2 regions of the Kitasatospora sp. NPDC001540 genome follow, and region 2 is predicted to be linked to the other one. Evidence: predicted binding sites of a transcription regulator. Region 2 holds the regulator's gene; the other holds the start of a gene.
The links. The regulator HrcA, encoded in region 2, represses chaperone genes, less so after heat shock. The targets are predictions, from matches to a motif close to TTNGCACTCNGNNNNNCNGAGTGCNAA.
Positions count from the first base shown of each region.

Region 1: a site for HrcA is predicted at 2,756-2,782, ahead of groES (co-chaperone GroES). Genes of this name have one in related genera too.

Region 1 is NZ_JBIAVO010000027.1:86,093-100,343, forward strand. Features, by position in the region: gene ACFY00_RS27350 (hypothetical protein) at 1-208, shown strand, start outside; gene ACFY00_RS27355 (polysaccharide deacetylase family protein) at 279-1,163, shown strand; gene ACFY00_RS27360 (methyltransferase domain-containing protein) at 1,139-2,317, opposite strand; gene ACFY00_RS27365 (hypothetical protein) at 2,340-2,654, opposite strand; gene groES (co-chaperone GroES) at 2,925-3,230, shown strand; gene groL (chaperonin GroEL) at 3,348-4,982, shown strand; gene ACFY00_RS27380 (LysR family transcriptional regulator) at 5,143-6,144, shown strand; gene ACFY00_RS27385 (WhiB family transcriptional regulator) at 6,239-6,565, opposite strand; gene ACFY00_RS27390 (response regulator transcription factor) at 7,099-7,710, shown strand; gene shbA (RNA polymerase sigma factor ShbA) at 7,906-8,649, shown strand; gene guaB (IMP dehydrogenase) at 8,926-10,428, shown strand; gene ACFY00_RS27405 (GuaB3 family IMP dehydrogenase-related protein) at 10,604-11,722, shown strand; gene ACFY00_RS27410 (serine/threonine-protein kinase) at 11,972-13,648, shown strand; gene ACFY00_RS27415 (protein kinase) at 13,904-14,251, shown strand, end outside.
Region 2 is NZ_JBIAVO010000056.1:5,292-19,542, forward strand. Features, by position in the region: gene ACFY00_RS36165 (AMP-dependent synthetase/ligase) at 1-780, shown strand, start outside; gene hemW (radical SAM family heme chaperone HemW) at 851-2,080, shown strand; gene ACFY00_RS36175 (DUF3097 domain-containing protein) at 2,118-2,963, opposite strand; gene ACFY00_RS36180 (DUF2785 domain-containing protein) at 3,024-3,794, opposite strand; gene ACFY00_RS36185 (hypothetical protein) at 3,880-4,704, shown strand; gene ACFY00_RS36190 (hypothetical protein) at 4,741-5,328, opposite strand; gene htpX (zinc metalloprotease HtpX) at 5,359-6,279, opposite strand; gene hrcA (heat-inducible transcriptional repressor HrcA) at 6,590-7,663, shown strand; gene dnaJ (molecular chaperone DnaJ) at 7,750-8,889, shown strand; gene ACFY00_RS36210 (16S rRNA (uracil(1498)-N(3))-methyltransferase) at 8,991-9,734, shown strand; gene ACFY00_RS36215 (PDZ domain-containing protein) at 9,981-13,178, shown strand; gene ACFY00_RS36220 (hypothetical protein) at 13,325-13,612, shown strand; gene ACFY00_RS36225 (hypothetical protein) at 13,686-14,251, shown strand, end outside.

The DNA of each region.
Region 1 (14,251 bases), on a different contig from region 2:
ACTGCACGCCTGGGCCCGGGAGTTCGCGCTGCCCGCGGTGCGCGCGGCGGCCGGTCTGGAGCGGGTGGAGCTGTTCACCGCGCCGGGCGACCGGGTGCTGCTGATCGCGCTGTGGGAGGGCGAGCCGGTGCCGGTGCCGGAGCCCCCCGCCGGGCTGCTGGCCCGTCCGGTGCACCGCTGGACCTTCACCCGCACGGACGCGGGGTAGCAACCGAGAGACCACCCCCGTTAGTCCTATTATCGACACGCGTGTCGAGGACGAGCGGGGGACATCGGTGATGCAGCGGGTACGGATCGGGTACGGGGCGGGTGCCCTCGCGGTGCTGCTGGCGGCCAGCGGGTGCAGCAGCGGATCGGGGCCCGCCGACTCCCGGCCCGTCCCGGCCAAGCCGGTCGCCGCCGCCTCCCCGGCCGCCTCCGCCTCCGGCGCCCCCTCGGCGCCCGCGCAGCAGGCGGTCAGCGAGGCCACCTGGGCGAAGTGGGGCGTCAAGCCGCTGCCCAAGGCGCCCGCGCCGCCCGCCGACCGGCCGGTCAAGCTCACCAGGTCCGGCCCCGTACCGGTGTTCAGCGACGTCCCCACCGGCGACAAGGTCGTGTTCGTCACCATCGACGACGGGGCCGAGAAGGACCCGAAGTTCGTCGAGATGCTCACCGAGCTGAAGGTGCCGATCACGATGTTCCTGACCAAGGACATCGTCAAGAACGACTACGCCTACTTCAAGCCGCTGCAGGCGCTCGGCAACAGCATCCAGAACCACACCGTCAGCCACCCGGTGATGAGCAAGCTCCCGGCCGCCCAGCAGAAGTCGCAGGTCTGCGACGACCAGGCGGCCCTCACCGAGCAGTACGGCACCGCCCCGTACCTGTTCCGCCCGCCCTACGGCGACGGCGCCAACACCCCGACCCTGAACACCGCCGTCCAGGAGTGCGGGCCGCGCGCCGTCGTGCTGTGGCGCGAGTCCATGCAGATCCACGACATGCAGTACCAGGCCGCCGACAAGAAGCTCCGCAACGGCGACATCATCCTCGCCCACTTCCGCGGCCCGTCCGAGCTCAAGGGCGAGACCATGACCCAGATGTTCGCCGAACTGCTCAACCGGATCCAGGAGCAGGGCTTTGCCGTCGCCCGCCTCGACGACTACGTGGCCGGGCCCACCGGCTGACCCAGCATCATCACCGGGCCGGCCGCGGTGCGGGCCACGATCACCGTCACCGCGTTCGGCCCGGCCGGCTTCAGCTGCCGCCGCAGCTCCTCCGGCACCACCGACGCCCCGCGCTTTTTGACCACCACGGTGCCGATCCGGCGCTCCTTCACCAGTGCCTTCAACCGCTTGACCTGGAACGGCAGCACTTCGGTCAGCTCGTACGCCTGCGCGTACGGGGTCGGCCGCAGCTCGTCCGAGGTGACGTACGCGATCATCGGGTCGATCAGCCGCCCGTTCACCGCCGCCACCACCTCGGCCACCATCCGGCCCCGGATCACCGCGCCGTCCGGCTCGTACAGGTAGCGGCCCACCGGGCCCACCGGCGGGTCGGGCAGCGCGCCGCCGGACAGCGAGTGCGGGCCCGGCAGCAGCGTCGCCCGGTACGGCTCGGCGGCGGCCGTGCCGAACCACAGCACCGCCTCCTTCACCTCGCCCCGGTCCGACACCCACTCCGCCTCGGCGCCCTCCGGGACCAGCTCGTGCGGGATCCCCGGCGCCACCTTCAACGCCCCGAACGGGGCGCTGCGGGCCGCCCGCACCGCCCAGGACAGCGGCGGCGAGTACGCCTCGGGGTCGAACACCCGGCCGCGCGAGGTGCGCCGCGCCGGATCGGTGAACACCGCGTCGAAGCCCGCGGTGTCCACGTCCGCGACGTCCGCCCGGCGCACCTCCACCAGCTCCGCCACGCCCAGCGCCGCCGCGTTCGCCCGCGCCACCTCGCAGGTCAGCTCGTCCCGGTCCACCGCCAGCACCGCGATCCCGGCCCGGGCCAGCGCGACCGCGTCCCCGCCGATCCCGCAGCACAGGTCGGCCAGCCGCCGCACCCCCAGCGCCGCGAACCGACCCGCCCGCCACTCGGCCACCGAACGGCGGGTCGCCTGCTCCACCCCGGGCTGGGTGAAGTACATCGACGCGGCGTCCGCCCCGAACTTCGCCTCCGCCCGCTGCCGCAGCCGGGCCTGCTCGAACGCCGCCCGCACCAGCTCCGCCGGGTGCTCCCGCCGCAGCGCGGTCGCCAGCGCCAGCTCCCGCTCCGCCGTGAACCCCTGCAACTCGGCCAGCAGCGCCTGCCCCTGCTCGGTCAGCAGCGCCCGGAACGACTCGATCTCCACCGCACCATTGTCCCGGCTCGGATCAGTGCGCCAGCACCGCGAACACCGCCGCGACCAGCGCGGGGGCGGCCAGCCCCACCGACAGCGGCGCGATCCGGTAGCCCCGCCGGGCGGTCACCACCACCGCCACCGCCGGCACCGCCACCCCCACCACCGCCACCGCGACGCCCAGCGCCACCAGCGCCCCGGCCCCGCCCCCGCGCTCCGACGCCGCGCTCACCGCGAACACCACCAGCATGAGCGCGTAGGGCACCGCGCACAGCAGCGGCACCGACAGGGCCGTCAGCCACACCGCGTGGAACGCGTCCCGTCCCACCGGAGGTCGTGTCGTCGTCATGGGCCGAGCCTGGCGGGGGATCCGGACCGCCGCCTGAGTAGCCGTACTCGGAAGGAGCCGGGTCGGCACCCGGGTCGAACGGAAACTCGACCGCGACGTCGTTGGCACTCTGGTTGACTGAGTGCTAACGGCGTCCTAAGGTCATACCTGGCACTCCCCCCATGGAGAGTGCTAACGCGATGAAGCGCGTCCGACCCCCGCGACGGCGGCCGCGAACATTCGCCACCTACCTGTTAGACAACCCCGTAATCTCCGAAGGGGAGCTCGGACGTGACCACCAGCAGCAAGGTTGCCATCAAGCCGCTCGAGGACCGCATCGTGGTCCAGCCGCTCGACGCCGAGACCACCACCGCCTCCGGCCTGGTGATCCCGGACACCGCCAAGGAGAAGCCCCAGGAGGGCGTCGTCCTGGCCGTCGGCCCGGGCCGCTTCGAGGACGGCCAGCGTCTGCCGCTCGACGTCGCCGTCGGTGACATCGTCCTGTACTCGAAGTACGGCGGCACCGAGGTGAAGTACCAGGGCGAGGAGTACCTCGTCCTCTCGGCCCGCGACGTCCTCGCGATCATCGAGAAGTAAGACGTCCGCGCAGTAAAGACGTCCCAGCCCCGCCCCGGATCCGTGTCGCACCGACAGGGGCCCGGGGCGCGGTTGTTGCTCCACGTACGCAGACTGAACCCCTGAGGAAACGGGACCATGGCGAAGACCCTGCAGTTCGACGAGGACGCCCGCCGCTCGCTGGAGCGCGGTGTCAACAAGCTGGCCGACACGGTCAAGGTGACCATCGGCCCCAAGGGCCGCAACGTCGTCATCGACAAGAAGTTCGGCGCCCCGACCATCACCAACGACGGTGTGACCATCGCCCGCGAGGTCGAGCTCGACGACCCGTACGAGAACCTCGGCGCGCAGCTGGTCAAGGAGGTCGCCACCAAGACCAACGACGTCGCGGGCGACGGCACCACCACCGCCACCGTGCTCGCCCAGGCCCTGGTGAACGAGGGTCTGCGCAACGTGGCCGCGGGCGCCGGCCCGGCCGCCCTGAAGAAGGGCATCGACAAGGCCGTCGCCGCCGTCTCCGAGCACCTGCTCTCGGTGGCCCGCGAGATCGACGGCAAGGACGACATCGCCGCCGTCGCCTCCCTCTCCGCCCAGGACACCCAGGTCGGCGAGCTGATCGCCGAGGCGATCGACAAGGTCGGCAAGGACGGTGTGATCACCGTCGAGGAGTCCAACACCTTCGGCGTCGAGCTCGAGTTCACCGAGGGCATGCAGTTCGACAAGGGCTACCTGTCGCCGTACTTCGTCACCGACGCGGAGCGCCAGGAAGCGATCCTGGAGGACCCGTACGTCCTGATCAACCAGGGCAAGATCTCCTCCATCCAGGAGCTCCTGCCGCTGCTGGAGAAGGTCCTGCAGGCCGGCGGCTCCCGCCCGCTGCTGATCATCGCCGAGGACGTCGACGGCGAGGCCCTCTCCACCCTGGTGGTCAACAAGATCCGCGGCACCTTCAACGCGGTCGCGGTCAAGGCCCCCGGCTTCGGCGACCGCCGCAAGGCCATCCTCGGCGACATCGCCACCCTCACCGGCGGCCAGGTCGTCTCCGAGGAGGTCGGCCTCAAGCTCGACCAGGTCGGCCTGGACGTGCTCGGCACCGCCCGCCGGATCACCGTCACCAAGGACGAGACCATCGTCGTCGACGGCGCCGGTGACTCCGCCGAGGTCGCCGGCCGGGTCGCCCAGATCAAGGCCGAGATCGCCAACACCGACTCCGACTGGGACCGCGAGAAGCTCCAGGAGCGCCTCGCCAAGCTGGCCGGCGGCGTCTGCGTGATCAAGGTCGGCGCGGCCACCGAGGTCGAGCTCAAGGAGCGCAAGCACCGCCTGGAGGACGCCATCTCCGCGACCCGCGCCGCGGTCGAGGAGGGCATCGTCGCCGGTGGTGGCGCCTCGCTCGTCCACGCCGCGAAGGTCCTGGCGGACGGCCTCGGCCTGTCCGGCGACGAGGCCACCGGTGTCGCCGTGGTCCGCAAGGCGCTCGCCGAGCCGCTGCGCTGGATCGCCCAGAACGCCGGCCTGGAGGGCTACGTCATCACCTCCAAGGTCGCCGAGCTGGACGCGGGCCAGGGCTACAACGCCGCCACCGGCGAGTACGGCGACCTGGTCAAGGCCGGCGTCATCGACCCGGTCAAGGTCACCCGCTCCGCCCTGGAGAACGCCGCCTCCATCGCCTCCCTGCTGCTCACCACCGAGACCCTCGTGGTGGAGAAGAAGGAAGAGGAGGAGGCCGCGGGCCACGGCCACTCGCACGGCGGCCACGGCCACAGCCACTGAGGCGCTAGCCGCTAGCCGTTGAGGCGGCGAGAGGCGAAACCAGGGGCGCGAGGAACCGCGCGACCGACCGGGCACCCCCGTGGTGCCGGGCTCGGACCGCCGGTTCCCCGCGCCCCTTCGCGTGCGCGGGGCGCGCAGCGGGTTCCGTACAGTTGACGGCGTGATCGAAGCCCGCCACCTCCGTGTCCTGCACGCCGTCGCCCGGACCGGGTCGTTCTCCGCCGCGGCGCGGGAGCTGGGGTGCACGCAGCCCGCGGTGAGCCAGCAGATGAAGGCGCTGGAGAAGGCGGTGGGCACCCCGCTGGTGGTGCGGGCCGGGCGGGAGATGCAGCTGAGCGAGGCCGGGCGGGTGCTGCTGCGGCACGCGGACGGGATCCTCGCCGGGCTGTCGGCCGCCGAGGAGGAGGTCGCGGCGATCGCCGGGCTGCGGGCCGGCCGGGTGCGGCTGGTCTCGTTCCCGACGGCGAGCTCGACGCTGGTGCCGCGGTCGGTGGCGCAGGTGCGGGCGGCGCACCCGGGGGTGCGGGTCTCGCTGGTGGAGGCGGAGCCGACCCAGGCGCTGGCGATGCTGCGCGGCGGGGAGTGCGAGGTGGCGCTGGCGTTCCGGTACCCGGACTCGCAGGGCGGGCTGAGCCTGCCGTCCCCGCACGCGACGCTGCGCGAGGCGCGGGCCGAGGCGGCGCTGGAGGCGGCGGCGACGGCGGCCGCGAACGACTGGTCGGAGCTGGTGGTGCGCCCGCTGCTGGACGACCCGCTGGTGGGCCTGGTCCCGGCCGGGCACCCGCTCGCGGACCGCGGCGAGGACGCGCCGGTGGACCTGTCCGAGCTGGCGGGGGAGCAGTGGATCGCGGGCTGCCCGCAGTGCCGGGGCCACCTGGTGGAGCTGTGCGCGGACGCGGGCTTCGCGCCGTCGATCGAGTTCGCGACGGACGACTACCCGGCGGTGGTGGGCCTGGTGGGCGCGGGCCTGGGGGTGGCGGTGCTGCCGGGGCTGGCGCTGGAGTCGGTGCGGCACCCGGGTGCGGCGGCGGTGCCGGTGCGGGTGGCGTCGGGGGAGCCGGCCCGGCGCGAGGTGGTGGCGCTGACCCTGCCGGACCTGGTGGGGGTTCCGGCGGTGGCGCTGATGCTGGAGCAGCTCGCGGCGGCGGCCGCCGCCCGCTGAGCGCGGCGGCCGCCGGGGACGGGCGGGCGACGCGTCCGCGCGGTGCGTTCCGCTGCGGCGGGGACGGCCGCGGCGGGGCGGGGGCGGGCGGGGTTCAGCGGCGGATGGTCTGCGGCATGGCCAGCGGCACCTCGGCCAGCCGGTTGCGCGAGCGGCCGAGCAGCTCCTCGCGCTCGTCCTCGGTCATGCCGCCCCACACCCCGTAGGGCTCGCGGACGGCCAGGGCGTGGGCCGCGCACTGGGCGCGCACCGGGCAGCGCATGCAGACCTCCTTGGCGCTCGTCTCGCGGGAGGTCCGGGCCGCGCCGCGCTCGCCCTCGGGGTGGAAGAACAGCGAACTGTCCACGCCGCGGCAGGCTGCGGAGAGCTGCCAGTCCCAGAGATCTGCGTTGGGGCCGGGGAGGCGGGAGAAATCTGCCATGGCACGTTCCCTTCATGGCTCGGGGCCGGGCTCCTCGGTCGCGGTCGTTGCGGCGAGGCTGCACGGGGCCGGTACGGACACCTGGAAATATGACTTACGCCCACTACACGGACAAGTCACCCACAGTCCAGCGAATCAGTCAATGACCTGACAGAAGCTATAAAAACGGACAAAAGGGGCAATAGGTTTGAACCCGAATGCTGCACCGATCGGGTGTCCGACCGGGCGCGGACCGCCCCCGGAGGGCGCGCAGGACGCGGACACCGCGTGCGAGCTGCACAAAAGAGCGGCGCGTGCACCGCGAGGTGGCTCCTGCGTGATGGGTTGGCCACGTACAGTGGTGGAGATGGAGGTGAAGCCGTAACTCATTCGAGTGACGGTCGTTGGATGTACGGAGGCGGTCAGAGGGCACGGGACATCGGGGACGGTCGCGCAGCGAGGCGATCGGAACGGGTCCGTACCGGGGCCGTGTCGGAGAGGTTCGTACCAGCCAGGAGGCTCAACGTGACGCGGATCAGCTGCGGAGGACGGTCATGACATCCGTACTCGTCTGCGACGATTCCCCGCTCGCCCGGGAGGCGCTTCGCCGTGCGGTGGCGACCGTGCCCGGAGTGGACCGGGTGACCACTGCGACGAACGGTGAGGAGGTCCTCCGCCGCTGGGTGGCCGACCGTTCCGATCTCGTTCTGATGGACGTCCGGATGCCCGGCCTCGGCGGGGTCGAAACGGTCCGCCGACTGCTGTCGGCCGACCCGGGCGCCCGGATCATCATGCTCACCGTCGCCGAGGACCTGGACGGGGTGGCCCTCGCGGTCGCCGCCGGGGCCCGCGGCTACCTGCACAAGGACGCCTCGCGCGCCGAGCTGCGGGCCACCGTCACCCAGGCGCTGGCCGACCCGACCTGGCGCCTGGCGCCGCGTCGGCTCCGCAGCCCGGACATGGGCGCCGCGCCGACCCTGACGGCCCGTGAGATCCAGGTGCTGGAGGGGATGAGCCACGGCCGTTCCAACGCCGAGATCGGCCGCGAGCTGTTCCTGTCCGAGGACACCGTGAAGACGCACGCCAGGCGGCTGTTCAAGAAGCTGGGCGCCTCGGACCGCGCGCACGCGGTGGCGCTGGGCTTCCGTTGGGGCCTGGTCCGCTGAGCGGACGCGCGAACTGCGCTCGCTCGGACGTGTGACGTTGTGGTCCCGAGGCTGCACCATGGAGTAGTGGAGCACCTCGGGGACCAGCGGACAGGCAGGGGAGGCGGCACGGTGCACGCGGCGACGGATAACGTTCCGATGCACAAGTCCGGACGCGGTGCCGCGTTTTCCGGCCCGACCAGGCACCATGGACCGATGCGTGACGACGAGGAGGCCGCCGGGCCCGACCCGGTGCAGCCCGCCCCCGGGGGTGCGGCTGCCGATCCGTCGTCGGCACCGGAGGGTGCGGTGAGCGGCTCCGACGACCGGGCGGCCGGATTCGACGACCCGTCGGGAGCGGCGCCCCGCCCGCCCGTCCTCGGCGCGGGGACGTCGCCGGAGGTGGCCGAACTGGTCGCGGCGGCGGTCCGCGGGGACGGCCCGGCGATCGAGGCGCTGCTCGGCTACGTGCTCCCGCTGGCGCTGCGCTACTGCCGCGGCCGCCTGGTGCGGCTACCCGGCGGGGCCCGGCACCACGTGGACGACGTGGCCCAGGAGGTCTGCGTCGCGGTGCTCTGCGCGCTGCCCCGCTACCGGGACACCGGGCGTCCGTTCGAGGCCTTCGTCTACGGGATCGCCGCGCACAAGATCGCCGACCTGCAGCGGGCCGCGATGCGCGGGCCCGGCTCGACCGTGATCCCGCCGGACGACCTGCCGGAGACGCCGGACGACTCGCTCGGCCCCGAGGAGCGGGCGCTGCTCTCCAGCGACGCCGAGTGGATCAAGGAGCTGCTGTCGTACCTGCCGGCCCGTCAGCGCGAGCTGGTGCTGCTGCGGGTGGCGGACGGGCTGTCGGCGGAGGAGACCGGCGAGGTGCTCGGGATGTCGCCCGGCGCGGTGCGGGTCGCCCAGCACCGGGCGCTGTCGCGGCTGCGGGCGCTGGCGGAGGAGAGCGGCTGAGCCCCGGCCCGCTCACCGTCCGCGCTGCTGGACGCGCGTGGACGACGGGCGGGCCGCGCGCGGAAGAAGCGCGGGCGGTCGGGCGTTGTCAAGAGGGCGCGACGACCTACCCCGCGTCACCAGTACCATGGGGTATCGGCGCCTGGTCGGGTCGCCAAAGTTTCTCCGGTGCGCGCGGGGTTCCGTTGGAGGTTCCTCCAGTTGCCGGGCGTCTTGGCGGCCGATGACAGCCGGGCGCCCGTGCGCAGAACGACGGCCCGCCACGGAAGGTTCCCCATGTCTTACAACGCCGCCGGCGTACCCGAGAAGTTCGCGATGCTCGGACTCACGTACGACGACGTCCTGCTGCTGCCCGGGGCCTCCGAGGTGCTGCCCAACCAGGTCGACACCTCCTCGCGGATCTCCCGGAACGTGCGGGTCAACATCCCGCTGCTGTCGGCGGCGATGGACAAGGTCACCGAGTCGCGGATGGCGATCGCGATGGCCCGCCAGGGCGGCGTCGGCGTCCTGCACCGCAACCTCTCGATCGAGGACCAGGTCAACCAGGTCGACCTGGTGAAGCGCTCCGAGTCCGGCATGGTCACCGACCCGATCACGGTCGGCCCGGAGGCGACGCTGGCCGAGGCCGACGCGCTGTGCGCCCGGTTCCGGATCTCCGGCGTGCCGGTGGCGACGCCGGAGGGCAAGCTGCTGGGCATCGTCACCAACCGCGACATGGCCTTCGAGACCGACCGCAGCCGCAAGGTCGCCGACATCATGACCCCGATGCCGCTGATCACCGGCAAGGTCGGCATCTCCGCCGAGGACGCGGTGGCCCTGCTGCGCCGCCACAAGATCGAGAAGCTGCCGCTGGTCGACGACGAGGGCCGGCTCAAGGGCCTGATCACCGTCAAGGACTTCGTCAAGGCCGAGAAGTACCCGAACGCCGCCAAGGACTCCGAGGGCCGACTGCTGGTGGGTGCCGCCGTCGGCGCCTCCGCCGAGGCCTTCGACCGCGCCCAGGCGCTGGTCGGCGCGGGCGTGGACTTCCTGGTCGTCGACACCTCGCACGGGCACTCGCACAACGCGCTGTCCTGGATCTCCAAGATCAAGGCCGCCGTGCCGGTCGACGTGGTCGGCGGCAACGTCGCCACCCGGGACGGCGCCCAGGCGCTGCTCGACGCGGGCGTGGACGGCGTGAAGGTCGGCGTCGGCCCCGGCTCGATCTGCACCACCCGGGTGGTCGCGGGCGTCGGCGTCCCGCAGGTCACCGCGATCTACGAGGCCGCCCAGGCCTGCCAGGACGCGGGCGTCCCGATCATCGGCGACGGCGGCCTGCAGTACTCCGGCGACATCGGCAAGGCGCTGTGCGCCGGCGCCGACACCGTGATGCTCGGCTCGCTGCTGGCCGGCTGCGAGGAGTCGCCCGGCGAGCTGCTCTTCATCAACGGCAAGCAGTTCAAGTCGTACCGCGGCATGGGCTCGCTGGGCGCGATGCAGACCCGCGGGCAGGCGAAGTCCTTCTCCAAGGACCGCTACTTCCAGGCCGAGGTGTCCTCCGACGAGAAGCTGATCGCCGAGGGCATCGAGGGCCAGGTGCCCTACCGCGGCCCGCTGTCCGCGGTGCTGTTCCAGCTGGTCGGCGGCCTGCGCCAGACCATGGGCTACGTGGGCGCGGCGAACATCGAGGAGATGCAGACCAAGGGCCGGTTCGTCCGGATCACCTCGGCCGGCCTCAAGGAGAGCCACCCGCACGACATCCAGATGACCGTCGAGGCGCCGAACTACAACGCGCGCTGAGCGTCCTCCCGCACGGATCCGCCCGGCCCGCAGCTCGCTGCGGGCCGGGCGGATCTCCGCTGTTCCGGGGGGAGCGGGTGCGCCCCTGGCGGGGCGGGCGGGCCCGGTACGGGATACTTGGGGGCGTGGCCGGGGGGACCCGGTCGGGAGATGGAAAGCAGCAGAAGGGCTCGAAGTGACTGAGATCGAGATCGGGCGAGGCAAGCGCGGCCGCCGGGCGTACTCCTTCGACGACATCGCCGTCGTCCCCAGCCGCCGTACGCGTGACCCGAAGGAGGTCTCGATCGCCTGGCAGATCGACGCCTACCGGTTCGAACTGCCGTTCCTGGCCGCGCCGATGGACAGCGTGGTGTCGCCGCAGCAGGCCATCGCGATCGGGCAGCTGGGCGGCCTGGGCGTGCTGAACCTGGAGGGCCTGTGGACGCGGTACGAGGACCCGCGGCCGCTGCTGGAGGAGATCGCCTCCATCACCGACGAGGCGGCGGCGACCCGGCGCCTGCAGGAGGTGTACGCGGAGCCGATCAAGGCCGAGCTGATCAAGGAGCGGATCAAGGAGGTCCGTGACTCGGGCGTCGTGACCGCCGCGGCGCTCTCGCCGCAGCGCACCGCCGAGTTCTCCAAGACCGTGGTGGACGCCGGGGTCGACGTGTTCGTCATCCGCGGCACCACCGTCTCCGCCGAGCACGTCTCGGGCGCGGCCGAGCCGCTGAACCTGAAGCAGTTCATCTACGAGCTGGACGTGCCGGTGATCGTCGGCGGCTGCGCCACCTACACCGCCGCGCTGCACCTGATGCGCACCGGCGCGGCCGGCGTGCTGGTCGGCTTCGGCGGCGGCGCCGCGCACACCACCCGGGGCGTGCTGGGCATCCAGGTGCCGATGGCGACCGCCGTGGCGGACGTCGCGGCCGCCCGCCGCGACTACATGGACGAGTCCGGCGGCCGGTACGTGCACGTGATCGCGGACGGCGGCGTCGGCTACAGCGGCGACATCCCCAAGGCCGTCGCCTGCGGCGCGGACGCGGTGATGATCGGCGCCGCGCTGGCCCGCGCCACCGACGCGCCCGGCCGGGGCTACCACTGGGGCATGGAGGCCGTCCACGAGGAGCTGCCGCGCGGCAAGCGGGTCCACCTGGGCACCGTCGGCACCACCGAGCAGATCCTGGCCGGCCCGTCGCACACCCCCGACGGCACCATGAACCTGTTCGGCGCGCTGCGCCGGGCGATGGCCACCACCGGCTACACCGAGCTCAAGGAGTTCCAGCGGGTCGAGGTCACGGTCAACCCCGCCCGCTGACCGCCCCGTTGGAGCCGGAAGGGCCCCCGCCGTCACGCGACGGCGGGGGCCCTTCCGGATGTCGGCGGGTGGCGGGCCCCGGAGCCGCCGACGGCACGGCCACGGCCAGGGGGGCGGGTGGCCGGGACGGGACGGGACAGGGGATGATGGGTGTCCGGCGTGCGACCGCCACCCTCGGCGGTCCGACACGCCGTCAGGTCGCGGCGGGGCGCCCGCCGAGGGCCGCAACACCATGGGGAGAGCGCACCGATGACGCAGCCGCAGGAACCGACCGGCCGACTGCTGGCGGACCGCTACCGGCTCGGAGAGGTGCTCGGGCGCGGCGGCATGGGCACCGTCTGGCGGGCCGAGGACGAGACGCTGGGCCGGATCGTCGCGGTCAAGGAACTCCGGATGACCGGCACCGTCGACGAGATCGAGAAGCACCGGCTGGTCGTCCGCACCATGCGCGAGGCCAAGGCCACCGCCCGGATCCGGCACACCGCCGCCGTCACCGTCTACGACGTGGTCGAGGAGGACGACCGGCCCTGGATCGTGATGGAGCTGGTCGCCGGGCGCTCGCTGGCCGACGTGATCGCCGAGGACGGCGCGCTCACCCCCGAACGGGCCGCGAAGATCGCCCTCGACCTGCTCGGGGTGCTCGGTGCCGCGCACGGCCAGGGCATCCTGCACCGGGACGTCAAGCCGTCGAACGTGCTGATCGGCGAGGACGGGCGCACCGTGCTCACCGACTTCGGCATCGCCAGCGTCGAGGGCGACACCTCCATCACCTCCACCGGCATGCTGGTCGGCGCCCCCTCCTACATCGCCCCCGAACGCGCCCGCGGCCGCCGCCCCGGACCGCCCTCCGACCTGTGGTCGCTGGGCGGCACGCTGTACGCGATGGTCGAGGGCGTCCCGCCGTACGACCGGGGCGACGCGCTGGCCACCCTCACCGCCGTGATGACCGAACCGCTCCCGGCGCCGCGCAACGCCGGACCGCTGCGGACCGTCATCGAGGGCCTGCTGGAGAAGGAGCCGGAGCGGCGGATGGACGCCGACACGGCCCGCCCGCTGCTCGAACTGATCGCCGCGGGGAAGCCGCTGCCGGAGGCCGGGACCAAGTCCGCGGCCGAGGCCGCGACCGTGGTCGTTCCGGCTCCGGCCCCGGTCCCGGCCGAGGTCCGGGGGCCCGAGCGGACGGCCGAAGTGCCGCCCGCGGGCGGTCCGTTCGGCTCGCGGCGGCGGGCGGTGCTGGCCGGGGCCGCGGTGGTCGCGGTGCTCGCGGTGGTCGCGGCGCTGGTGGTGTTCTGGCCGAAGGGCGACGGCGGGGACGGGCGGGGCTCCGCGGACGGCGCCGTGCCGCCCCCGGCGCCGGCGACGGCCTCCGCGAGCGCCTCCGACCCGGCCTCCGCGGCGTCCCCGGCCTCCTCGGCCCCGGCGTCGGCCACCGCTTCCGGATCGCCCTCGCCCTCGTCCGCGCCGACGGCCGGTCAGCCGCCCGCCGGGTACCGGGTCTACAAGGACCAGTCCGGGTTCAGCATCACGCTGCCCGACTGGATGGCCGACCAGGGCCCCGACTACCGCGCCACCAGCCGGCGCTTCGAGGGGCGCGGGCTGCGGCTGGTCGTCGACTGGCAGAGCCCGGCCGGGGACAGCGCGCTGAAGGACTGGCAGGAGTCCGACCGCAACGCGAAGATGACCAACTACCGCAAGGTCCGGGTGGAGTCCGTCGCGTACCGGGACTGGACCAACGCCGCCGACTGGGAGTGGACGTACACCGGCAAGAGCGGCACCCTGCTGCACTCGCTCAACCGCGGCTTCGTCACCGGGAACGGCAAGTACGGGTACGCGATCTACTGGACCATGCCCGAAGAGGTGTGGACGGCGCCGGAGGGCTCGCTGGCCCGGCAGACCTCCTTCGAGAGCTTCCAGCCCGCGCCGTGAGCACGGGCGCCACGCCGGGGCGGTGCACGTCCGCGGCGGGGTGCGGGGCGGAGTCGGCGGCGGGCCGGGCGCGCCCGGGGCGGTGGGCGCCCGCAGCGGCCCGGGGCGGGGAGTTGGGGGCGGCTCCGGCGCGGACGGACGGGGGTGCGGGGGCGGAGGGGCGGCTTCCGGTGGTGGAGGGGAAAGCGCGTACCGGGCGGTGGCGGGGGCAGGCGGGGGCCGTACGCTGGCGGGACTACGGCGTGAGGAACAGGCATGCGAGCGGAGCCGGGGCAAGTGGTGGCCGGGCGGTACCGGGTGACGGACCGTCCGGAGGACGGGGCCGGGGTGCTCGCGGTGGACGTCCACGGCGGGGCGCGGGTGCGGCTGTTCGGGCTGGAGCTGCCCGAACTGCTGGTGCCGGGGCACCCGGCGGGGGCGCCCGCCCCCTCGTACGGGCCGCGGGTGACGGCGCGGGTCGCGCAGGTCGCGGCGGCGGCGTCCAGGCACCCGCGGCTGCTGCGCGGGCTCGCGGCCGGGCCCGAGGACGAGGTGCTGTGGGTCGCCGAGGAGGCGGTGCCGGGGGTCCCCCTGGAACGTCTGGCGGGCAACGGACCGGTCTCG
Region 2 (14,251 bases):
CTGCGCGGCGCGGTCTCGGGCAGCGCGGCGCTGGCCCCGGAGATCGGCTACTTCTTCAAGGGCGCGGGCGTCCCGGTGCTGGAGGGCTACGGCCTGACCGAGACCTCGGCCGGCTCCACGGTCAACCGGGCCGAGGACTTCCGGGTCGGCACCGTCGGCCTGCCGCTGCCCGGCACCGAGGTGCGGATCGGCGAGGACGGCGAGATCCTGCTGCGCGGCCCGGGCATCATGCGCGGCTACCACGAGATGCCCGAGCAGACCGCCGAGGTGCTGGAGCCGGACGGCTGGTTCCACACCGGCGACATCGGCGAGCTCGGCGAGGGCGGCTACCTGCGGATCACCGACCGCAAGAAGGACATGTTCAAGACCTCCGGCGGCAAGTACGTCGCGCCCAGCGAGGTGGAGGGCAAGTTCAAGGCGATCTGCCCGTTCGTCAGCAACGTCCTGGTGATCGGCAACGGCCGCAACTACTGCACCGCGCTGATCGGCCTGGACGAGGCGGTGATCATGCCGTGGGCCGCCGAGCACGGCCTGGCCGGCAAGTCGTACGCCGAGGTGGTCGCCGACCCGGCCACCGTCGAGCTGATCGACGGCTTCGTCCGGCGCCTCAACGGCGAGCTGCAGCGCTGGCAGACGATCAAGAAGTTCACGCTGCTCCCGCGCGACCTGGACATCGAGCACGGCGAGCTCACCCCGAGCCTCAAGATCAAGCGCCCGGTGGTCGAGCGGACGTACGCGGACGCGGTCGGCGCGATGTACGCGGGCACCAACGAGGCCTGAGCCCCGTCCGTCCGGTACGGCCTGCGGACCCCCTTCGGGTTTCGCCGGCCGCTACCGGACAATGGGGGGCATGCCCTCCGCACTCCCCGACGGCGAACCGGTGCCGTCCGACGGCTCGCTGCCCGCCCACGCCCTGCACGGACTCGGCGGGCGGCCGTTCGGCTTCTACCTGCACGTGCCGTACTGCGCCAGCCGCTGCGGCTACTGCGACTTCAACACCTACACCGCCACCGAGCTGCGTTCCTCCGGCGCGGTCGCCTCGCAGGAGACGTACGCGGACAACGTCATCGCCGAGATCCGGCAGGCCCGCCGCGTCCTCGGAGAGGTCGACCTGCCGGTCGAGACGGTCTTCCTCGGCGGCGGCACCCCGACCCTGCTGCCCGCCCGCGACCTGGTGCGGATGCTGGCCGCGCTGCGCGAGGAGTTCGGGCTCGCCCCCGGCGCCGAGGTCACCACCGAGGCCAACCCGGAGTCCGTCGACCCGGCGTACCTGGCCGAACTGCGCGAGGGCGGCTACAACCGGGTCTCCTTCGGCATGCAGAGCGCCCGCCCGCACGTGCTCGCCCTGCTCGACCGCCACCACACCCCCGGCCGCCCCGAGGCCTGCGTCGCCGAGGCCCGCGCGGCCGGCTTCGAGCACGTCAACCTCGACCTGATCTACGGCACCCCCGGCGAGAGCGACCGGGACTGGCAGGCCTCGCTGGACGCGGCGATCGGCGCCGGGCCCGACCACGTCTCCGCCTACTCGCTGATCGTCGAGGACGGCACCCGGCTCGCCGCCCGGGTCAAGCGCGGCGAACTCCCGATGATCGACGACGACGTGCACGCCGACCGCTACCTGATGGCCGAGACGGCGCTCGCCGCCGCCGGGTACCACTGGTACGAGGTCTCCAACTGGGCCACCACCCCCGCGGGCCGCTGCCGCCACAACGAGCTGTACTGGACCGGAGCCGACTGGTGGGGCGCCGGACCGGGCGCGCACAGCCACGTCGGCGGCGTCCGCTGGTGGAACGCCAAGCACCCCGCCGCGTACGCCCAGGCGCTGGCCGAGGGCCGCACCCCCGCGCTCGGCCGCGAGGTGCTGGCCGACGAGGACCGCCGGGTCGAGCGCATCCTGCTGGAACTGCGCCTGGCCGAGGGCTGCCCGCTCGACCTGCTCACCGCCGACGGCCGCGCCGCCGCCGACCGGGCCCTCGCCGACGGCCTGCTGGAGCCCGTGCCGTACGCGGCGGGCCGGGCCGCGCTGACCCTGCGCGGGCGGCTGCTGGCGGACGGGGTGGTCCGCGACCTGGTCGACTGAACGGGTCCGAGAGGCGCCCCGGCCCGGCCCCGCCAGGTCAGGCGCCGCCCCCGCCGGGCAGGGTGACGAAGTCGATCAACTCCTCGACGCGGCCGAGCAGTTCGGGCTCCAGGTCCTTCCAGCCGTCGACCGCGGCCAGGATCCGCTTCCAGGCCGCGGGGGTGTCCACCGGCCAGCCCAGGCGGCGGCAGACGCCCTCCTTCCACACCTCGCCGCGCGGCACCTCGGGCCAGGCGGCGATGCCCAGGGCGGCGGGCTTGACCGCCTGCCAGACGTCCACGTACGGGTGGCCGACGACCAGCACGTGGTCGCCGGTCACCCGCTCGGCGATCCGGTGCTCCTTGGTGCCGGGCAGCAGGTGGTCGACCAGCACGCCCAGCCGGCGGCCGGGGCCGGGCGCGAAGGCCTCGACGATGGCGGGCAGGTCGTCCACGCCCTCCAGGTACTCCACCACCACGCCCTCGATCCGCAGGTCGTCGCCCCAGACCCGTTCGACCAGCTCGGCGTCGTGCCGCCCCTCGACGTAGATCCGCGACTCGCGGGCCACCCGGGCCCGCGCCCCCGGCACCGCGACCGAACCGGACGCCGTCCGCCCCGGCCCGCGCGGCGGGGCCGGAGCCGCCGCGGCGGGACGCACCAGCGTCACCACCCGCCCCTCCAGCAGGAATCCGCGCGGCACCAGCGGGAACACCCGGTGCTTGCCGAAACGGTCCTCCAAGGTGACGGTGAACCCCTCGGCCGTCCGCTCGCAGCGCACCACCGCCCCGCAGAACCCGGTCGCCGCCTCCTCCACCACCAGGTCCCGCTCCGCCGCCACCTCGGGCGCGGGCTGCTGCCGCTTCCACGGCGGGGTCAGATCCGGCCCGTACTCCCTGCTCCGCATGGGCGGCAGTCTACGGAAGGGGACGGCCCGTCAGTCCGGCTCGGCTCGGGTCGGCCCGGTTCAGCCCGCGTACGGCGCCGCCACCGCCAGCACCGCGGCGATCCGCCCGGCGACCGCCGCGCCGTACGGCAGCGCCCGCACCTCCGGCGCGCCCCAGCGCGAGCGCACGCCGCGCAGCGCCAGCAGGTGCACCACCCGCAGGGTGCGCAGGGTGTTGGAGACCTCGGCGGGCACCGGCCCCGGTTCCCCCGCGGCGAACGCCTCCTCCACCGCGTCCAGCCAGCCGACCGCCTGGCGCTCCGTCAGCTCCGGCCGGGTCAGGGTCAGGGCGAGCGCGTGGCCGAGGCGGTCGTCCTCCATCGCGTCGAAGACGTGGTCGGTCGGGGCCAGCAACCGGGCCGAGCCCAGCACCGTCAGCGGCTCGGGGTCGACCTCCGGCCGCTGCCCGAACGCGGCCAGCAGGTCGGCGCCGTGCGCGACGGCGTGCAGCCAGCCCAGCTCGGGGTGGTGGCCGCGCAGGTCGGTCTCGGCCGGGTACCAGCGGGCGAACGCCTCCAGCCACCCGGGGCGCGGCGTGCCGCCCCGCACCACGGCGGCCAGCACCAGCGGGGCGAACGTCCGGGCCTGGACCTCCGGGTCCGCGAAGCGGTCCGCCATCGCGTCGCCGAGGGCCAGCCGGCGCTCCTCGGACAGCCCGGGCACCCAGCCGACCAGCCGCGGGTAGGCCCGTTCGTCGCGCTCCACCGGATCGGGCGAGCGCAGCGCCGCGCTGACGGCGGACAGCTCGGCCTCGGAGGGGTCGCGGTCGGGGAGGGCGCTCCAGTCGATCACGATCGACCACCCTAGGTCCCCGCCCGGTCGGCGGCGTGGGATATTTTCCGGCAGTCGCGGCGGGCGGCGGGCGGAGGGGGAACGGGTGTACGGACGGCGATGGTGGTGGGCGGCGGCGGCCGTCGCGGTGGTGCTGGGCGCGGCCGTCGGCTGCTCGGAGGGCGGCGACGGGAGCGGTGCCGCCCGGAAGGCCGGTGACGCGGCAGCCACCGACGCGGCCACCGGTGGGACGGCCAGTGGCGGGACGGCCAGTGGCGGGACGGGCGGTGGCGGGGTCGGCGGGCGGGCGCCGCAGGTGCTGCGGGACGGGCTGCTGACCAAGCTGCGGCTGCCGGTCGGCTTCACGCTGAACACCAACGAGGTGGAGTCGACGACCACCCGGGCGCCCGGCGGCCCGACCCGTCCGAGCCCGGAACCGCTGGCGTCGATGCCCTGCGACGACATCGGGGTCAGCGCCTTCGTGACCAGGCACGCCCCGCCGCTGGAGGACGTCGCGGTGGGGCTGCAGCGCTCCCCGGCCGAGGACGACGTGGAGGACCTGGGCTGGTTCGGCCAGGAGTCGCTGGACCGCTACCCGCCCGGCCGGGCCGCCCGGGTGATCGCCGAACTGAGGGCCGCCGCCCTGCGCTGCGCCGGGCCCGTCGCCAGGGGCGACGGGAGCGACAGGACGGAGCGGACCGTCACCGCCGAACCGCTCGACGTCGGCCCGCTCGGCGGGGGCCTGCTGCTGCGCACGGCCGACCGCTCCGACCACCTCGGCCTCACCTGGGTCGACCGGACCGTGGTGCTGCCCGTCGGCGACGACGTGCTGCTGATCATCCAGGAGGTGGTCAGCGAGCAGGAGTCCCCGGACCTGCTGCGGGCCGCCGGCGCGGCCGTGGCCGCCTACCGGAGCGCCCTCGCCGGGTGAGGGCCCGGGCGGGTGGGGCCCGGGTGAGTCGCGGGCTCAGTCCTCGATGCCCGGCGCGCCCCAGACCGGGAACCAGCGCGACAGGTCCGGCTCGATCCGCAGGTCGTCGCGGAGCAGGTCGGAGACCTCGATCTCCAGCGGGTTGTTCCGCTTCTCCTGCCCGGCGACCTTGCACATCGGGTAGAAGGTGCCGCGCTTGTACAGGTACACCAGCGCCAGCGAGCGGCCCTCGGCGTCCCGGAAGCCGACCAGCGAGCAGAGCAGCTGCGGCCCGAAGCCGTTCGCCTCCAGCTCGCTGTTGACCGCGTGCAGGTCGTTGACCAGGTCGGGCAGTTCCTCGGGGGTGTGCCGGGCCAGCAGCCAGGAGTACCCGTACGCGTCCCGGGAGGCCTCGACCGGGACGCCGCCGCGCCCGGTGTCCGCGTCCAGCAGCGCCCGCACCTGCCGCTGCACCTCGGTGAAGGCGGCGCCCTCGACCGCGGCGAAGCACACCGAGCCGAGGCCGGTCGGGGTGAACCCCTTGGCGGCCTGCAGGGTCAGCGCCGCCGACGGGACGCCGAACAGCTGGTCGAGGTCGGGCTTCACCGGCTTGCTCCGGCCGAACAGGGCGTCCAGGAATCCCACGTGCAGCGCTCCTCGTGTCTGGGGGCGGGCTCAGCGCCCGAGTTCTTCGGAGACCTTCCGCAGCTGCGCCAGCCGCTGCTCCAGCGACGGGTGGGTGGCCAGCAGCCGCGCGGCCGTCTCCTTGGCGCTCAGCGCCGGGGCGAAGTAGAAGGCGTTGTACGGCTGGGCCTGCCGCAGGTCCTTGGTCGGGATGGCGGCGATCTGCCCGGTCACCTTGGTCAGCGCCGAGGCCAGCGCGGCGGGCCGCCCGGTCAGCTGGGCGGCGGCCCGGTCGGCGGCCAGCTCGCGGTAGCGGGACAGCAGCCTGGTCAGCAGGAAGCTGATCGCGTACACCACCATCGAGGCCAGCGGGATCAGCACCATCGCGATCGCCGCGTTCTGGTCGTTGCTGTTGCGGTTGCCGCCGCCCATCATCCCGCCGTACAGGGCGATCCTGGTCATCGCGCCGGCCAGCACGCCGAGGAACCCGGCCACCGTCATCACCGCGACGTCCCGGTGCGCGACGTGCGACAGCTCGTGCGCCAGCACGCCCTCCAGCTCCTCCGGCTCCAGGCGGCGCAGCAGGCCGGTGGTCACGCAGACCACCGCGTTCTGCGGGTTGCGGCCGGTGGCGAAGGCGTTGGGCATGTCGTTGTCGGCGACCGCGACCCGCGGCTTGGGCATGTCGGCCAGCGCGCACAGCCGGTCCACCGCGCCGTGCAGTTGCGGGTACTGCTCGGGGGTGACCCGGTGGGCGCCCATCGCCCGCTCGGTGATCTTGTCGGAGAACCAGAACTGGGCGACGAACAGGCCGCCCGAGATCAGCACCACCAGCGGCCAGGCGCCGCGCAGCAGCACGATCAGCAGGCCGGTGAAGCCCACGTAGAGCAGCCCGATCAGGAACATGGTGGTGACCATCCGGCCGGTCAGGCCGCGGTCGGGGGTGAACCGGGAGTGCTGGGAAGCGGACATCGCTGCTCCTCCTCTGCCTCGTGCGGGCCGGGCCCGGCCGCTCGCCCGGACGCCCCGCTCGCCTTCGATGCTGCCACCGGGCGGCCCGCCGGGCACCATCCGAAACGGGGGGAATTCGGTGGGAATCGGCGGGAAGGGGACGCGCCCCGGGCGCGTCGCGGCCGCACCGGACGAGGATCACGCGGGCGGGCCGTTCCTGCCGTCAGGCCCGGGCCGTACACTGGCAGGTACGGTTCTGGCACTCTGCCCAGTTGAGTGCCAGGCCCGGACCGGACACCGGAACCACGGACGACGACGGAGGTGCCTGCCCATGCCGGACGACAGCAAGCCCGACGGCCGACTCATCGACACGCGCCCGTCCGTCCGGCCACTGGACGAGCGGCGGCTCGCGGTGCTCCGGGCGATCGTCCAGGACTACGTGGGCACCGAGGAGCCGGTCGGCTCCAAGGCCCTGGTGGAGCGCCACAACCTGGGCGTCTCCCCGGCGACCGTCCGCAACGACATGGCCGCGCTGGAGGAGGAGGGGTACATCCACCAGCCGCACACCAGCGCGGGCCGGATCCCCACCGACAAGGGCTACCGGCTGTTCGTCGACCGGCTCGCCGAGGTCAAGCCGATGACCGCTCCCGAGCGCCGGGCGATCCGGCACTTCCTGGAGGGCGCGGTCGACCTGGACGACGTGGTCGCCCGGACGGTGCGGCTGCTGGCCCAGCTGACCCGGCAGGTCGCGGTCGTCCAGTACCCCTCGCTGACCCGCTCCACCGTGCGGCACATCGAACTGGTGTCGCTCACCCCGACCAAGCTGATGCTGGTGCTGATCACCAACACCGGCCGGGTCGAGCAGCGGATGGTCGACTGCCCGGCCCCGGTCGGCGAGGCCCTGCTCGGCGACCTGCGGGCCAGGCTCAACGGCATGGCGGGCGGCTGTCGGCTGCCCGAGGTGCCGACCGTCCTGGAGGACCTGCCGGCCGGCTTCGAGCCCGCCGACCGGCCCGCCGTCAGCACCGTGCTGGCGGTCCTGTTCGAGGCGCTGGCCGAACAGAACGAGGAGCGGATCATGCTGGCGGGCACCGCCAACCTGACCCGCTTCGGCCACGACTTCCCGCTCACCATCCGGCCGGTCCTGGAGGCGCTGGAGGAGCAGGTGGTGCTGTTGCGCCTGCTGGGTGAGACGGCGGACTCCGCGATGACGGTCCGGATCGGCCACGAGATCGCCTACGAGGGGCTCAATTCCACGTCGGTCGTCTCGGTCGGTTACGGTTCGGGCGACCAGAGCGTGGCAAAGCTGGGAGTGATCGGTCCGACCCGGATGGATTACCCGGGCACAATGGGGGCGGTGCGAGCGGTGGCACGGTACGTCGGCCAGATCCTGGCGGAGTCGTAACGGAACGGCGCAGGCGCAGCGGAACGGCGCAACAACCAGCGTGCCGTCGCAGGCACTTCTAGAGGCGGAACAAACCGGAGCATTTGGTGGCCACGGACTACTACGCGGTACTCGGCGTCCGACGCGACGCGGGGCAGGACGAGATCAAGAAGGCGTTCCGGCGCCTCGCCCGTGAACTGCACCCGGACGTCAACCCGGACCCGAAGACGCAGGAGCGGTTCAAGGAGATCAACGCCGCCTACGAGGTGCTCTCCGACCCGCAGAAGCGCCAGGTCTACGACCTCGGCGGGGACCCGCTCTCGCCCAACGGCGGCGGCGCGGGCGGGTTCGGCGCCGGGGCGGCCGGGTTCGGCTTCTCCGACATCATGGACGCCTTCTTCGGCGCCGCGACCGGCCAGCGCGGCCCGCGCTCGCGCACCCGCCGCGGCCAGGACGCCATGATCCGGCTGGAGATCACCCTGGAGGAGGCCGCGTTCGGCACCACCAAGGAGCTCCAGGTCGACACCGCCGTCACCTGCACCACCTGCAACGGCGAGGGCGCCGCCCCCGGCACCTCCGCCCAGACCTGCGACATGTGCCGCGGCAAGGGCGAGGTCTCCCAGGTCACCCGGTCCTTCCTGGGCCAGGTCATGACCTCCCGCCCCTGCCCGCAGTGCCAGGGCTTCGGCACCGTCGTCCCCACTCCCTGCCCCGAGTGCGCGGGCGACGGCCGGGTCCGCGCCCGGCGCACCCTCACCGTCAAGATCCCGGCCGGCGTCGACAACGGCACCCGGATCCAGCTGGCCGGCGAGGGCGAGGTCGGCCCCGGCGGCGGCCCCGCCGGCGACCTGTACGTCGAGATCGCCGAGACCAGCCATCCGACCTTCCAGCGGCGCGGCGACGACCTGCACTGCACCGTCACCATCCCGATGACCGCGGCGTCGCTCGGCACCCAGGTGCCGCTGCAGACCCTCGACGGCCTGGAGGAGGTCGACATCCGGCCCGGCACCCAGTCCGGCCAGTCGATCCCCCTGCACGGCCGCGGCATCACCCACCTGCGCGGCGGCGGCCGGGGCGACCTGATAGTGCACGTCGAGGTGCAGACGCCCACCAAGCTCGACCCCGAGCAGGAGGAGCTGCTGCGGCGGCTCGCCATGCTCCGCGGCGAGGAGCGTCCCTCCGGGCAGTTCGCGCCCGGCCAGCAGGGCCTGTTCTCCCGGCTGAAGGACGCCTTCAACGGTCGGTGAGACCTCTGTTGTTTCCCGGGGCCGGGAACGGTGGAGGGGCCGCGTGCCCCCGCCGTTCCCGGCCGTTTTCGATGGGCCCTGCCGAGAGGACCGCTGCACCGATGACCGCACCCGTGTTCGTCGTCGACGACCTGACGGGCGCCGCCCCCGGCGCGACCGTCCGGCTCGACGGGCCCGAGGGCCGCCACGCCGTCGCCGTCAAACGCCTCGAACCCGGCGAGGCCCTCACCCTCGCCGACGGCCGGGGCCGCGGCGCCGACGGCACCGTCGCCGCCCTGCACGGCAAGGACGCCCTCGACGTCCTGGTCACCGCCGTCCGCGACGAACCCGAACCCGCACCCCGGATCACCGTCGTCCAGGCCCTCCCCAAGGGCGACCGCGGCGAACTCGCCGTCGAGACCATGACCGAGGCCGGGATCGACGCGATCGTCCCCTGGGCCGCCTCCCGCTGCATCACCCAGTGGAAGGGCGACCGCGGGGCCAAGGCGCTCGCCAAGTGGCGGGCCACCGCCCGCGAAGCGGGCAAGCAGTCGCGGCGTCTGCGGTTCCCGGAGGTCCGGGAGCTCGCCACCACCCGGCAACTGCTGCCGCTGCTCGCGGGGGCGAGCTTCGCGGCCGTCCTCCACGAGGAAGGGTCGCTGCCGCTGGCCACCGCGCAACTGCCCGCCGGGGGCGAGATCGTCCTGGTCGTCGGGCCCGAGGGCGGGGTCTCCCCGGACGAGATCGCCGCCTTCGCCGAAGCCGGCGCCACCCCCCACCGCCTCGGCCCCTCCGTCCTGCGCACCTCCACGGCGGGGGTCGCGGCGGGCGCCCTCCTGCTCGGGCGCACGGGGCGCTGGGGATAAGCAGGGGGCAGCCAGGGGCGCGGGGAACTGCGCGCTGCGGGAGTGGCACGTCAGCGAGGTCGCGGGATAGTGCAAGTTGCCCTCCTGCGTCGCGATCTGGCTGGGGGTGCTCGGTTGGCCGCGCAGTTCCTCGCGCCCCTGCTTTCGCAGCGGTTGGCCGCGCAGTTCCTCGCGGCCCCGGTTTCGCCCTTCGGCTTTCGCGGCTTCTTCTGACGGATCGTGGGCTTCCCGTCCTAGGCTGGCGGGATGACCGAATCTACGCGCGGCTACCTGCGCCACCCCCACCTGCACGGCGACGTCGTGGCGTTCGTCGCCGAGGACGACGTCTGGTTGGCGCCCGTGGAGGGCGGGCGGGCCTGGCGGGTGACGGCGGACCGGGCGCCGGTGGGGGCGGTGCGGTTCTCGCCGGACGGGCGGTCGTTGGCGTGGGCGTCGGGCCGGGACGGGGCGCCGGAGGTGCACGTCGGGTCGGTGGAGGGCGGGGCGGCGCGGCGGTTGACGTACTGGGGGAGCCCGTACACCGCGCTGGTGGGGTGGAGCGCGGACGGGCGGCCGCTGGCGATCACCGCGGCGGGGCAGGAGACGATCCGGCGGACCTGGGCGTTCGCGGTGCCGCTGGACGGCGGGGAGCCGTCGCGGCTGCCGTACGGGCCGGTCGGGGCGCTGGCGTTCGAGCCGGTGCCGGAGGGTGCCGCCGGCGGGCGGGTGCTGCTGGGGACGCACAACCGGGAGGCCGCGCACTGGAAGCGGTACCGGGGCGGCCGGGCCGGGAAGCTGTGGATCGGCGCGGCGGAGTTCGAGCGGCTGCACGCCGATCTGGACGGGCAGTTGGAGTGCCCGATGTGGGTCGGGGACCGGGTCGCGTTCCTGTCCGACCACGAGGGCGTCGGGCGGCTGTACTCCAGCCTCCCGGACGGTTCGGACCTGCGGGCGCACGGGTCGGCGGAGGGTGGGTTCTACGCCCGGCAGGCGTCCACCGACGGCCGCCGGGTGATCTGGCAGAGCGCGGGCGAGCTGTGGCTGCTGGACGACCTGGACGGGGCCGGGCCGCGCCGCCTGGAGGTGCGTCCGGCCGGGCCCCGCACCGGGCGCCGTCCGCACCCGACCCCCGCCGCCGGGCAGGTGGAGACCGCCGCCCCGGACCGCACCGGCCGGGCCGCGGCCGTGGTGGTGCGCGGTACGGTGCACTGGGTGACCCACCGGGAGGGCCCGGCCCGGGTGCTGGACGAGACGCCGGGGGTGCGGGGCCGCCTGGCGCGGGTGGTGCCCGGTGAGCAGGGCGCGCAGGGCGCGGTGTGGGTGACCGACGCGGAGGGCGAGGACGCGCTGGAGTTCGCCCCGGCGGTGCTGGGCGCGGAGCGGCGGCGGCTGGCGGCCGGGCAGCTCGGCCGGGTGCGCGGCCTGGCGGTCTCGCCGGACGGCAGGCAGCTCGCGGTGGCCTCGCACGACGGCCGGGTGCTGCTGGTGGCGCTCAGCGACGGCGCGGTCAACGAGCTGGCGCACAGCGGGGACGGCGAGGTCAGCGGGTTGGTGTTCAGCCCGGACTCGGCGTGGCTGGCCTGGTCGCAGCCGGTGCTGGGCCCGTGGTCGCTGCGGCAGGTGATGCTGGCCGACCTGACCTCGCGCACCGTCAGCGAGGCCACCCCGCAGCGCTTCCACGACTACTCGCCCGCCTTCACCGCGGACGGCAAGCACCTGGCGTTCCTCTCGGTGCGCACCTTCGACCCGGTGTACGACCAGCACGCCTTCGACCTGTCCTTCCCCGGCGGCACCCGCCCGTACCTGCTGACGCTGGCCGCCGACACCCCGTCGCCGTTCGGCCCGCAGCGCGGCGGGCGGCCGGTGGGCGGCGAGGAGGAGGACGCCAAGGACGGCGAGAAGGACGGCGCGGCGCCGAGCACCCGGGTCGACCTGGAGGGCCTCGCCGACCGGATCGTGCCGTTCCCGGTGGAGGCCGGGCGGTTCGGGGCGCTGCGCGCGGCGAAGGACGGGGTGCTGTGGACCAGGTTCCCGTTCGGCGGTGAACTCGGCGACAGCGCCGCCTCGTTGGACGAGGAGCCGGCCCGCACCGCGCTGGAGCGGTTCGACCTGGGGAAGCGTCGGGCGGAGGAACTGCTCACCGGCGTCGACGCGTTCGCGGTCAGCGGCGACGGCGCCCGGGTGGCGGTGCTGGAGGGCGGCTCGCTGCGGATCGTGCCCGCCGACCAGAAGGCCGGGGAGGACGACGAGGTCGACGTCGGTCTGGACCGGGTCCGGGTCACCGTCGACCCGGCCGCCGAGTGGCGGCAGATGTTCGACGAGAACGGCCGCCTGATGCGCGACAACTTCTGGCGCGCCGACCTGAACGGCGTCGACTGGGCGGGCGTGCTGGAGCGCTACCGGCCGCTGGTGGAGCACCTCGGCAGCCACTCCGACCTGGTCGACCTGCTGTGGGAGACGGTCGGCGAGCTCGGCACCTCGCACGCGTACGTGCTGCCGCCCGGCCGCGGCACCGAGCCGGCCCGGCTGCAGGGCCTGCTGGGGGCGGACCTGGTGCGCGACGGCGAGGTGTGGCGGGTGGCCCGGGTGCTGCCCGGCGAGTCCTCCGACCCGCGGGCCCGCTCGCCGCTGGCCGCGCCCGGCGTGGCGGTCCGGCCCGGCGACGCGGTCCTGGCGGTCAACGGGCGGCCGGTCGACCCGGTGGCCGGTCCGGCCCCGCTGCTGGCGGGCACCGCCGACCAGCCGGTCGAGCTCACCGTCAGCGGCAAGGACGGCGAGCGCCACCCCGTCGTGGTGCCGCTCGACGACGAGGAGGCGCTGCGCTACCACGACTGGGTCGCCGGGCGGCGGGCCGCCGTCCGCGAGCTGTCCGGCGGGCGGCTCGGCTACCTGCACGTGCCCGACATGCAGAGCGCGGGCTGGGCGCAGCTCCACCGCGACCTGCGGTTCGAGATGTCCCTGGAGGGGATCGTCCTCGACCTGCGGGAGAACCGCGGCGGCCACACCTCGCAGCTGATCGTCGAGAAGCTGGCCCGCCGGATCGTCGGCTGGAACCACGGCCGCGACCTCGCCCACCCCGACCCGTACCCCGGCGACGCCCCGCGCGGCCCGGTGGTCGCGCTGGCCAACGAGTTCTCCGGCTCGGACGGCGACATCGTCAACGCGGCGATCCAGGCGCTCGGCATCGGCCCGGTGGTGGGCACCCGCACCTGGGGCGGCGTCATCGGCATCGACAGCCGGTACGCGCTGGTGGACGGGACGCTGGTCACCCAGCCCAAGTACTCCTTCTGGCTGGAGGGTTACGGCTGGCAGCTGGAGAACCGCGGCGTCACCCCCGACGTGGAGGTCCCGATCGCCCCGCACGACTGGGCGGCCGGGCGCGACCCGCAGCTGGAGACCGCCGTCCGCCTCGCCCTGGACGCGCTGGACCGCACCCCCGCCAAGACCCCGCCCCCGCTGGACTGAGCCCGCCCGGGAAGGTGCGTCGGCGAACGACCGTTCGCCCGCACGGCGCCCGGTTTCCCGAGGCGTCCTTCCGGCGCCGGGCGGTTACCGCTAGGGTGCACGCAGTGACGACCGCGGGGGGAGCGTTGGGAACACCGGATTTCAGCGTGGACCACGAGGTGCTGGAGGAGTGCGGCCGGAAGCTCGACCGGGCCGGGGACGACCTGGCGGCGGCGGGCGGCGGGCTGGAGTGCCTGGGCGAGTTCACGGCCGCCCGGGTCGGCGACTACGGCGTGGCCGACGCGGCGGCCGCCTTCTTCGCCGCCTGGCGGGACGAGCGGCTGCTCGACGTCGAGGCCCTGCACGAGCTCGCCGACAAGGTGCGGCGCAGCGCCGCCAACTACCGCGACACCGACCACGCGGTGGCCGGGGCGCTGACCCGGCAGCGGTGGTGAACCACCCGCACCGGCCGGGGAGCGGGCACCACGGGAAGCAACTCGCCACCGCTGAGGGGGAGTCGGCACGACGATGAGGACGCACCGGGAACGGGTCGAATCGCTCGGCCGCACCATCGCCGCCGCGCACGGGATGTGGGGCGCGGGCGACCTGAAGGACGCCGTGGACGCGGCCGTCCGGCTCCCCGGGCCCGCAGGCAGCCCCGACGCGCTCGACACCCTCGGCCGGGCCTGCGTCGACGCCGCCGCCCGGATCTCCGAGGTCTGGCTGACGGTGGTCGGCATCGGCTCCGCCGAACTCCCGGAGGCGTGGACCGGACGGGTCGGCGAGAGCGCGGCCGAGGTGGTCAAGGCCGCGGCGGACGACCTGGACCGGATGGGCCGCGCCCACCAGCAGGCCGGGCGGCGGCTGCTCGAACTGTGCGACGCGCTCGACCACGCCCGGGCCCGGCACGCCGCCGCCCGCGACCCGCTGCTCCACGCCTCCCACCTGCTCGCCGACCTCACCACCTGGGAGGGCCTGCCCGACCCGACCTCCTGGGACGACGACCGGATGCACGAGGCCAAGGCCGCCGCCGAGGAGGGCATCGCCGCGATGCTCGACGCCGCGCAGCAGGCCGAGGAGGCCGGGCACCGCGC